DNA from 2 places in the Planococcus liqunii genome. Region 2 is predicted to be linked to the other one. Evidence: a T-box and tRNA genes for the amino acid it is inferred to sense, from the RefSeq annotation. Region 2 holds a T-box; the other holds one or more tRNA genes.
The links. The T-box of region 2 lies ahead of alaS (alanine--tRNA ligase). A T-box ahead of a tRNA ligase gene usually reads a tRNA of that ligase, here a tRNA-Ala.
Positions count from the first base shown of each region.

Region 1: it encodes a tRNA-Ala, which carries the amino acid that the T-box ahead of alaS (alanine--tRNA ligase) is inferred to sense. The anticodon was not compared.

Region 1 covers NZ_CP129238.1:89,636-94,334, reverse strand. Annotated here, with positions in the region: rRNA gene QWY22_RS00465 (23S ribosomal RNA) at 1-540, opposite strand, end outside; tRNA gene QWY22_RS00460 (tRNA-Ala) at 664-739, opposite strand; tRNA gene QWY22_RS00455 (tRNA-Ile) at 749-825, opposite strand; rRNA gene QWY22_RS00450 (16S ribosomal RNA) at 928-2,477, opposite strand; tRNA gene QWY22_RS00445 (tRNA-Ala) at 2,650-2,725, opposite strand; tRNA gene QWY22_RS00440 (tRNA-Pro) at 2,732-2,808, opposite strand; tRNA gene QWY22_RS00435 (tRNA-Arg) at 2,834-2,910, opposite strand; tRNA gene QWY22_RS00430 (tRNA-Leu) at 2,952-3,040, opposite strand; tRNA gene QWY22_RS00425 (tRNA-Gly) at 3,069-3,143, opposite strand; tRNA gene QWY22_RS00420 (tRNA-Leu) at 3,149-3,233, opposite strand; tRNA gene QWY22_RS00415 (tRNA-Lys) at 3,258-3,333, opposite strand; tRNA gene QWY22_RS00410 (tRNA-Thr) at 3,343-3,418, opposite strand; tRNA gene QWY22_RS00405 (tRNA-Val) at 3,432-3,507, opposite strand; rRNA gene rrf (5S ribosomal RNA) at 3,517-3,632, opposite strand; rRNA gene QWY22_RS00395 (23S ribosomal RNA) at 3,758-4,699, opposite strand, start outside.
Region 2 covers NZ_CP129238.1:1,593,177-1,597,875, reverse strand. Annotated here, with positions in the region: gene alaS (alanine--tRNA ligase) at 1-2,520, opposite strand, end outside; T-box leader at 2,579-2,788, opposite strand; gene recD2 (SF1B family DNA helicase RecD2) at 3,068-4,699, opposite strand, start outside.

The DNA.
Region 1 (4,699 bases), 1.5 Mb from region 2:
CCTTCCGGGGTGCTTTTCACCTTTCCCTCACGGTACTGGTTCACTATCGGTCACTAGGTAGTATTTAGCCTTGGGAGATGGTCCTCCCGGATTCCGACGGAATTTCACGTGTTCCGCCGTACTCAGGATCCACTCAGGAGGGAAGCGATTTTCGGCTACGGGGCTGTTACCCACTGTGGCGGACCGTTCCAGGTCGCTTCGCCTAACCGCTTCTTTTGTAACTCCGTATTGAGTGTCCTACAACCCCAAGAGGCAAGCCTCTTGGTTTGGGCTGATCCCGTTTCGCTCGCCGCTACTCAGGGAATCGCATTTGCTTTCTGTTCCTCCAGGTACTTAGATGTTTCAGTTCCCTGGGTCTGCCTTCTCATGTGCTATGAATTCACACATGGATACCGCCCCATTAAAGGCGGTGGGTTCCCCCATTCGGAAATCTCCGGATCAAAGCTCACTTACAGCTCCCCGGAGCATATCGGTGTTAGTGCCGTCCTTCTTCGGCTCCTAGTGCCAAGGCATCCACCGTGCGCCCTTTCTAACTTAACCATTAGAAAGTCGACCGAAAAAACCGGTCTCATCACTCGTGTTGCTTGTTTTCGTTGTTTCAATGTCGTCATATCCAGTTTTCAAAGAACAAGCTCGTTTTCGCGCAAAAAAAAAGAAAACGATTGGTGGAGCCTAGCGGGATCGAACCGCTGACCTCCTGCGTGCAAGGCAGGCGCTCTCCCAGCTGAGCTAAGGCCCCAAGAAGTTATGGTGGGCCTAAATGGACTCGAACCATCGACCTCACGCTTATCAGGCGTGCGCTCTAACCAGCTGAGCTATAGGCCCTCTTGGGTATTCAAAATGATCAGGAAAGTTCTACTGAACCTTCAAAACTGAACGCAAAACGTCAACCGAAACCCGCAGGTTTCGTTCCGAATATATCCTTAGAAAGGAGGTGATCCAGCCGCACCTTCCGATACGGCTACCTTGTTACGACTTCACCCCAATCATCTGTCCCACCTTCGGCGGCTGGCTCCACAAGGGTTACCTCACCGACTTCGGGTGTTACAAACTCTCGTGGTGTGACGGGCGGTGTGTACAAGGCCCGGGAACGTATTCACCGTGGCATGCTGATCCACGATTACTAGCGATTCCGGCTTCATGCAGGCGAGTTGCAGCCTGCAATCCGAACTGAGAACGGTTTTCTGGGATTGGCTCCCCCTCGCGGGTTGGCAGCCCTTTGTACCGTCCATTGTAGCACGTGTGTAGCCCAGGTCATAAGGGGCATGATGATTTGACGTCATCCCCACCTTCCTCCGGTTTGTCACCGGCAGTCACCTTAGAGTGCCCAACTGAATGCTGGCAACTAAGATCAAGGGTTGCGCTCGTTGCGGGACTTAACCCAACATCTCACGACACGAGCTGACGACAACCATGCACCACCTGTCACCGCTGTCCCCGAAGGGAAAGCCCTGTCTCCAGGGCGGTCAGCGGGATGTCAAGACCTGGTAAGGTTCTTCGCGTTGCTTCGAATTAAACCACATGCTCCACCGCTTGTGCGGGCCCCCGTCAATTCCTTTGAGTTTCAGCCTTGCGGCCGTACTCCCCAGGCGGAGTGCTTAATGCGTTAGCTGCAGCACTAAGGGGCGGAAACCCCCTAACACTTAGCACTCATCGTTTACGGCGTGGACTACCAGGGTATCTAATCCTGTTTGCTCCCCACGCTTTCGCGCCTCAGCGTCAGTTACAGACCAGAAAGTCGCCTTCGCCACTGGTGTTCCTCCACATCTCTACGCATTTCACCGCTACACATGGAATTCCACTTTCCTCTTCTGCACTCAAGTCCCCCAGTTTCCAATGACCCTCCACGGTTGAGCCGTGGGCTTTCACATCAGACTTAAAGGACCGCCTGCGCGCGCTTTACGCCCAATAATTCCGGACAACGCTTGCCACCTACGTATTACCGCGGCTGCTGGCACGTAGTTAGCCGTGGCTTTCTGGCGAGGTACCGTCAAGGTGCCAGTAGTTAATTGGCACGGTTTCTTCCCTCGCAACAGAGTTTTACGATCCGAAAACCTTCATCACTCACGCGGCGTTGCTCCGTCAGACTTGCGTCCATTGCGGAAGATTCCCTACTGCTGCCTCCCGTAGGAGTCTGGGCCGTGTCTCAGTCCCAGTGTGGCCGATCACCCTCTCAGGTCGGCTACGCATCGTCGCCTTGGTGGGCCGTTACCCCACCAACTAGCTAATGCGCCGCGGGCCCATCCTGCAGTGACAGCCGAAACCGTCTTTCCGTAACCTCCCAGGAGGGAGGTCAAACTATTCGGTATTAGCACCGGTTTCCCGGAGTTATCCCGATCTGCAGGGCAGGTTGCCCACGTGTTACTCACCCGTCCGCCGCTAAACGCTTGGAGCAAGCTCCAAGTGTTCCGCTCGACTTGCATGTATTAGGCACGCCGCCAGCGTTCGTCCTGAGCCAGGATCAAACTCTCCATTATAGAGAACTGACTTGCTCAAATTCTGCTGGCGTCTCGCCGTTCCGAAGAACGCACGAGTCGCTTGATCTGGCAATGCCTGATCAGTAGTTGTTTGCGCGGGCCGTTTTGCGCGGCCGTTGCTATTGTTGACGTTTTGCTGTTCAGTTTTCAAGGTTCATTTGAATAAAAATAATGGTGGAGCCTAGCGGGATCGAACCGCTGACCTCCTGCGTGCAAGGCAGGCGCTCTCCCAGCTGAGCTAAGGCCCCATTGAATGGTCGGGAAGACAGGATTCGAACCTGCGACCCCTTGGTCCCAAACCAAGTGCTCTACCAAGCTGAGCTACTTCCCGAACTGAAACTGCTGAGTTGAAAATATGGCGCGCCCGAGAGGACTCGAACCTCTAACCGCTTGATTCGTAGTCAAGTACTCTATCCAATTGAGCTACGGGCGCTTCTTATGATATAGGAGAAAACCTACGGTTTTTTTGCTTAATGGTGCCGAGGACCGGAATCGAACCGGTACGGTAGTCACCTACCGCAGGATTTTAAGTCCTGTGCGTCTGCCAGTTCCGCCACCCCGGCTTAGGGTCAGCAAGATTGTGCAAAAAAATGGAGCGGAAGACGAGGTTCGAACTCGCGACCTCCACCTTGGCAAGGTGGCGTTCTACCACTGAACTACTTCCGCAAAAATGGTGCGGGTGAAGGGAGTCGAACCCCCACGCCCGAAGGCGCTAGATCCTAAGTCTAGTGCGTCTGCCAGTTCCGCCACACCCGCGTGGCAATAATGAAGTTGTAAAAATGGTGAGCCATGAAGGATTCGAACCTTCGACCCTCTGATTAAAAGTCAGATGCTCTACCAACTGAGCTAATGGCTCAAACATGAGTGGTGCCGGAGAAAGGACTTGAACCCTCAACCTACTGATTACAAGTCAGTTGCTCTACCAGTTGAGCTACTCCGGCGAAAGAGAAAAAATGGTGGAGGATGACGGGATCGAACCGCCGACCCTCTGCTTGTAAGGCAGATGCTCTCCCAGCTGAGCTAATCCTCCATTATGTATGCCCAGCAATGTCCTACTCTCACAGGGGGAAACCCCCAACTACCATCGGCGCAAAAGAGCTTAACTTCCGTGTTCGGGATGGGAACGGGTGTGGCCTCTTTGCCATCATCACTGGACTGGATTGTTTTTGAAAGACAAGTTTTATTATACCAAGTCTACAAGGTATTGCAAGCTTTTTTTTCAAAAAACCTGCGGCTTGTGCCTTCAAAACTGGATATGCGACATATGAAAACAACGGTGTTTGGTTAAGTCCTCGATCGATTAGTATTCGTCAGCTGCACGCATCGCTGCGCTTCCACCCCGAACCTATCTACCTCATCGTCTTTGAGGGATCTTACTTGCTTGCGCAATGGGAAATCTCATCTTGAGGGGGGCTTCGTGCTTAGATGCTTTCAGCACTTATCCCGGCCACACATAGCTACCCAGCGATGCCCCTGGCGGAACAACTGGTACACCAGCGGTGTGTCCATCCCGGTCCTCTCGTACTAAGGACAGCTCCTCTCAAATTTCCTGCGCCCGCGACGGATAGGGACCGAACTGTCTCACGACGTTCTGAACCCAGCTCGCGTACCGCTTTAATGGGCGAACAGCCCAACCCTTGGGACCGACTACAGCCCCAGGATGCGATGAGCCGACATCGAGGTGCCAAACCTCCCCGTCGATGTGGACTCTTGGGGGAGATAAGCCTGTTATCCCCGGGGTAGCTTTTATCCGTTGAGCGATGGCCCTTCCATGCGGAACCACCGGATCACTAAGCCCGTCTTTCGACCCTGCTCGACCTGTACGTCTCGCAGTCAAGCTCCCTTGTGCCTTTACACTCTGCGAATGATTTCCAACCATTCTGAGGGAACCTTTGGGCGCCTCCGTTACTCTTTAGGAGGCGACCGCCCCAGTCAAACTGCCCGCCTGACACTGTCTCCCGCCCCGATCAGGGGCGTGGGTTAGAATTTCAATACAACCAGGGTAGTATCCCACCGACGCCTCCCCCGAAGCTGGCGCTCCGGGTTCTCTGGCTCCTACCTATCCTGTACAAGTTGCACCAAAATTCAATATCAGGCTGCAGTAAAGCTCCACGGGGTCTTTCCGTCCTGTCGCGGGTAACCTGCATCTTCACAGGTACTATAATTTCACCGAGTCTCTCGTTGAGACAGTGCCCAGATCGTTACGCCTTTCGTGCGGGTCG
Region 2 (4,699 bases):
CTGTTCCGCTACGTGTTTGACGATTTGGCCGGCATGATAGTTCCCGCCTGCCAAATCTTTTGTGACGCCGGCAATCAGCATGACTTTTTCGCCGTCCGTCGCACCGAGTACGATGACCGCTTTTTCGAATTTCTGCTTCAGGTCATCCATGATCTGGCGCAGCTGGTTGTTGTCTTTTGCTTCCACTTTTGTAGAAAGAACCGTAATATCACCGACTTGGCGTGCCGAACTCAGCAATTCCCCAGACTGTGCATTTGAAATTTTCGCCATCAGCGATTCATTTTCGCGCTGCAAGGCTTTCATATCCTGCTGGAAAGTCTGCACTTTTTGGACCAAATCTTTCGCAGAAGACTTCATCAGCCCAGCCGCTTCTTCAAGCGTGCGTTCGCTGTCTTTGAAGTTCTCGTAAGCGCCTTTGCCGGTCACCGCTTCAATACGGCGAATGCCTGCGCCAATGCCGCTTTCCGACACAATTTTGAAGACGCCGATTTCGGATGTGTTGACGACATGGACGCCGCCGCATAGTTCAAGCGAATAGCCGCCGATTTCAACCACACGCACCACATCGCCGTATTTTTCGCCGAATAATGCCATTGCGCCCATGTCTTTTGCTTCCTGCAAATTGTGGTAGCCGGTTTTCACATCGATGCCGCTCCACACTTTTTCGTTGACAATCTGTTCGATCTGCTCGAGCTCTTCTTTTGTTACTTGCCCGAAATGCGAGAAGTCGAAACGCAGGCGGTCCGGGCCGACATATGATCCAGCCTGATTAACATGCGTTCCCAAAGTATCTTTTAATGCCTGGTGGAGAAGGTGCGTTGCTGTATGGTTTTTCACCGTATGGCGGCGTTCGCTTGCATCCACTTGGGCAAATACTGCCGTTTTCGTCAATTCGCCGGTGTCAACCCGGACCGAATGCAGGTTTTGGCCGTTTGGCGCTTTTTTCACGTCCAATACAGAAGCCTGTACCAAATCGTTGCTCAAGCTGCCGCGGTCGGCAATCTGTCCGCCGCTTTCCGCATAAAACGGCGTCCGGTCAAGGATAACTTGCACTTCTTCGCCTTCGTGCGCGCTGTCAGCCAGTTCGCCGTCTTTGATGATGGCTATAATCGTCGCTTCTGCAGCGGTCAGACTGTAGCCGATAAATTCGCTGTCGTCTTTGATGTTGCCAAGCACTTCGGATTGCGTCTGCATCGAATTGACGTTTTGGCGCGCTTTCCGTGCACGGTCGCGCTGCGCTTCCATTGCCGCTTCAAACCCTGCATGGTCGATTGCCATCCCGCTTTCTTCTGCATACTCTTCCGTCAATTCAACCGGGAAGCCGTATGTGTCATATAGGCGGAATGCGTCTTCGCCCGGGATTTCATTGTGCCCTGCCGCTTTTTGCTGTTCAACAACCGATGACAGAATCGCCAATCCGTCGTGAAGCGTTTCGTGGAACCGTTCTTCTTCGAGTTTCATGACACGGATAATAAAGTCCTGTTTGTCGTTCACTTCCGGGTAGAAGTCTTTCATGATGTCGCCGACAACCGGTACCAGTTCAAACATGAACGGTTTTTCGATGCCCAGTTTTTTCGCAAAACGGACAGCGCGGCGCAGCAATCTTCTCAGCACATAGCCGCGGCCTTCGTTGGACGGCAATGCGCCGTCGCCGATTGCAAAAGCAACGGTGCGGACATGGTCCGCGATGACTTTGAAGGCCATATCCGCTTCAGCGTCTTCGCCGTATGTTTTGCCGGAGATTTCTTCGGTTTTATTGATGATCGGCATGAATAAATCCGTATCGTAGTTTGTCGGCACGTCCTGCACGACCGAAGCCATGCGCTCAAGCCCCATGCCGGTATCGATGTTCTGCTTCGGCAGCGGCGTATACGTATGGTCCGGATTGTGGTTAAACTGGGAGAACACCAAGTTCCACACTTCCAGGTAGCGGTCATTCTCGCCGCCCGGGTATAATTCAGGATCGTTCAAATCATTGCCGTAGGTTTCTCCGCGGTCGTAGAAAATCTCGGAGTTCGGGCCGCTCGGGCCTTCGCCGATATCCCAGAAGTTGCCTTCCAAGCGGATGATGCGCTCAGCCGGAACGCCGACTTCGTTCAGCCAGATGCCGTATGCCTCTTCGTCTTCCGGGTGGATCGTCACGGACAATTTCTCCGGCTCAAAGCCCATCCAGCGGTCGTCTGTCAAGAATTCCCACGCCCAGTGGATCGCTTCTTTTTTGAAGTAATCGCCGATCGAGAAGTTCCCGAGCATTTCAAAGAACGTATGGTGGCGCGCCGTTTTCCCGACGTTCTCGATGTCATTTGTGCGGATCGATTTCTGCGCATTGACGATTCTCGGGTTTTCCGGAATTACGCGTCCGTCAAAATATTTCTTCAGCGTTGCCACGCCGCTGTTGATCCACAAAAGCGACGGATCTTCAAACGGCACGAGCGGAGCACTCGGCTCCTGGTCATGGCCTTTTTCTTTAAAAAATTCGATGTACAATCTTCTGATGTCTGCAGCTTTCATCGTCTTCATGGTTTTCATCTGTATTCCTCCTTCAACATAATAAAAAGCCCTCATCTCTTGCGCAAGCGCAAGGGACGAAGGCTTTAGTTCGCGGTACCACCCTAATTACACGGACAAAAAGCTCCGTGTCTCTCATTGGGCCTTAACGCGGCTTCACGGCAGGGATTGGCTGCACTCCGGAGTAGCTTTCTAAAATTGCATGGCGAAGGTTCTTTCAGCCGGGGAACCTATTTCTAAACGGATGCGAATTTTATACTGTCTCCATCAACGTGTTGGTTATTGATTATAGATTGAATTATATAGAAAAAGGAAGCGCTGTGTCAATAGCGACGATTTTTGGCGATGCGACCGGCAGTTTATGAAATACGACCAGTAGTTTATGAAATACGACCAGTAGTGGCGAAAATACGACCAGTAGTCTTGGAAATACGACCAGTAGCGGAGAAAATACGACTCACAAGTATTAGAAAGCTAATAAAAGAAGTGCCGGCAGCCGAAGAAACAATCTTCCAGCCAAAAATTTCCCAACAAAAAAGCGTCCGCAATGGACGCTCTTTTACGCTTCAATAAAATCAGTCGGCTTGACGCCTTCCATACCGATCAGCGGATGGATCAGGTGGGCGTTTTCAGCCGTCAGGCTCACTGGGCCCACCGCTTCTTTTTTCACCGGTGCTGCAGCGGGCTCTTGTGCCGCTTTGCTGTCAGCCGGCGCTTTTGACGGAGCTTCCTGCACTTCTTCCGGTTCTACCGCAGATAGCTGCAGGCGGCTCTTCAACGTTGTCATGCGCTGTGCATCGTCGGTCCGTTCGACGCCGTAGCGGAATACTTGCGGGTCGCCGCACAGGATCAGAAAGTCCTTGCTGCGCGTGATGCCGGTGTAAAGAAGGTTGCGCCGCAGCATTTTCATGTAGCCGCGGACAACCGGCATGATGACGGTCGGGAATTCCGAACCTTGCGATTTATGGATCGAGCAGCAGTACGCGAGCGTCAGCTGGTTCAGATCGGAGCGCTGATACGTCACTTCGATGCCGTCGAACGACGCGACGAGCAGGTCCTGTTTCTCGACCGTTTCTTTCGCTTTCAAGATGGCGATGACTTCGCCCATATCGCCGTTAAAGACGTTGCTTTCGGGCTGGTTGACAAGCTGCAGGATCTTATCGCCGATGCGGTATGTGACATCGCCGAATACCAATTCTTTCCGCTTGCCGTCCGTATTCGGGTTGACCATTTCCTGGATCATGCGGTTGAGCGCATCGATGCCGGCAGGCCCTTTGTACATCGGCGCGAGCACCTGGACGTCCCGGATTGAATGCCCTTTTGCGAGTGCGCTCTTGACCACTTTTTCGACCACTTGCGGAATCTGGTCGGCGCCCGCTTTGATAAACGAACGGTCTGCAGTTTTCGCAGTAATGTCCGCCGGCAGCTGGCCGTTTTTCATCTGGTGGGCGAGTTCGATGATCGACGAACCCGACGTCTGGCGGTAAATGTCGGTCAGTTCGACCGTCGGAATGCGCTTTGATTCCAACAAGTCGCGCAGCACCTGACCCGGCCCGACCGGCGGCAGCTGATCCTGGTCGCCCACGAAAATGATCTGCGCGTCTTCCGGAATGGCTTTTAACAATTGATGTGCGAGCCAAGTATCGACCATCGACATTTCATCGATGATGATCAGGCGGCCTTCAATGTCCCGCTCCGTTTCTTCTTCTTTTTCCTGTCCGTTAAAGCCGAGCAAGCGGTGGATCGTCATCGCCGGCAGTTCCGTCGATTCGCTGAGCCGTTTGGCTGCGCGCCCGGTCGGAGCCGCCAAAATGATCGGGAACGGCTCTTTTTTCTTGGCATAGTCTTTCGGGTCGAGCGACAGGCCATGGAGTTCCGCGTACACTTCGACCAAGCCGCGGACGACCGTCGTCTTGCCGGTGCCCGGGCCGCCTGTCAAGATCATGACGGACGAGTTGATGCTTTGTTCAATGGCCTGCACTTGCGTTTCTGCGTAATTCACGCCAAGCCGCTCTTCTGCTTCGCCGAGCGCTTTCCGCACTTCAGACGCCGGGAACCGGTCGCGGTTTTCCTGCGACGACAGCAAAGTTTCCAGTTTGGTCGCAATGCCGAGTTCCGAATAATACAAAGACGGCAAATAAAGCCGGGTTTCTTCCCCCGCCACTTTGCCTTCTTCATTCAGTTCGATCAT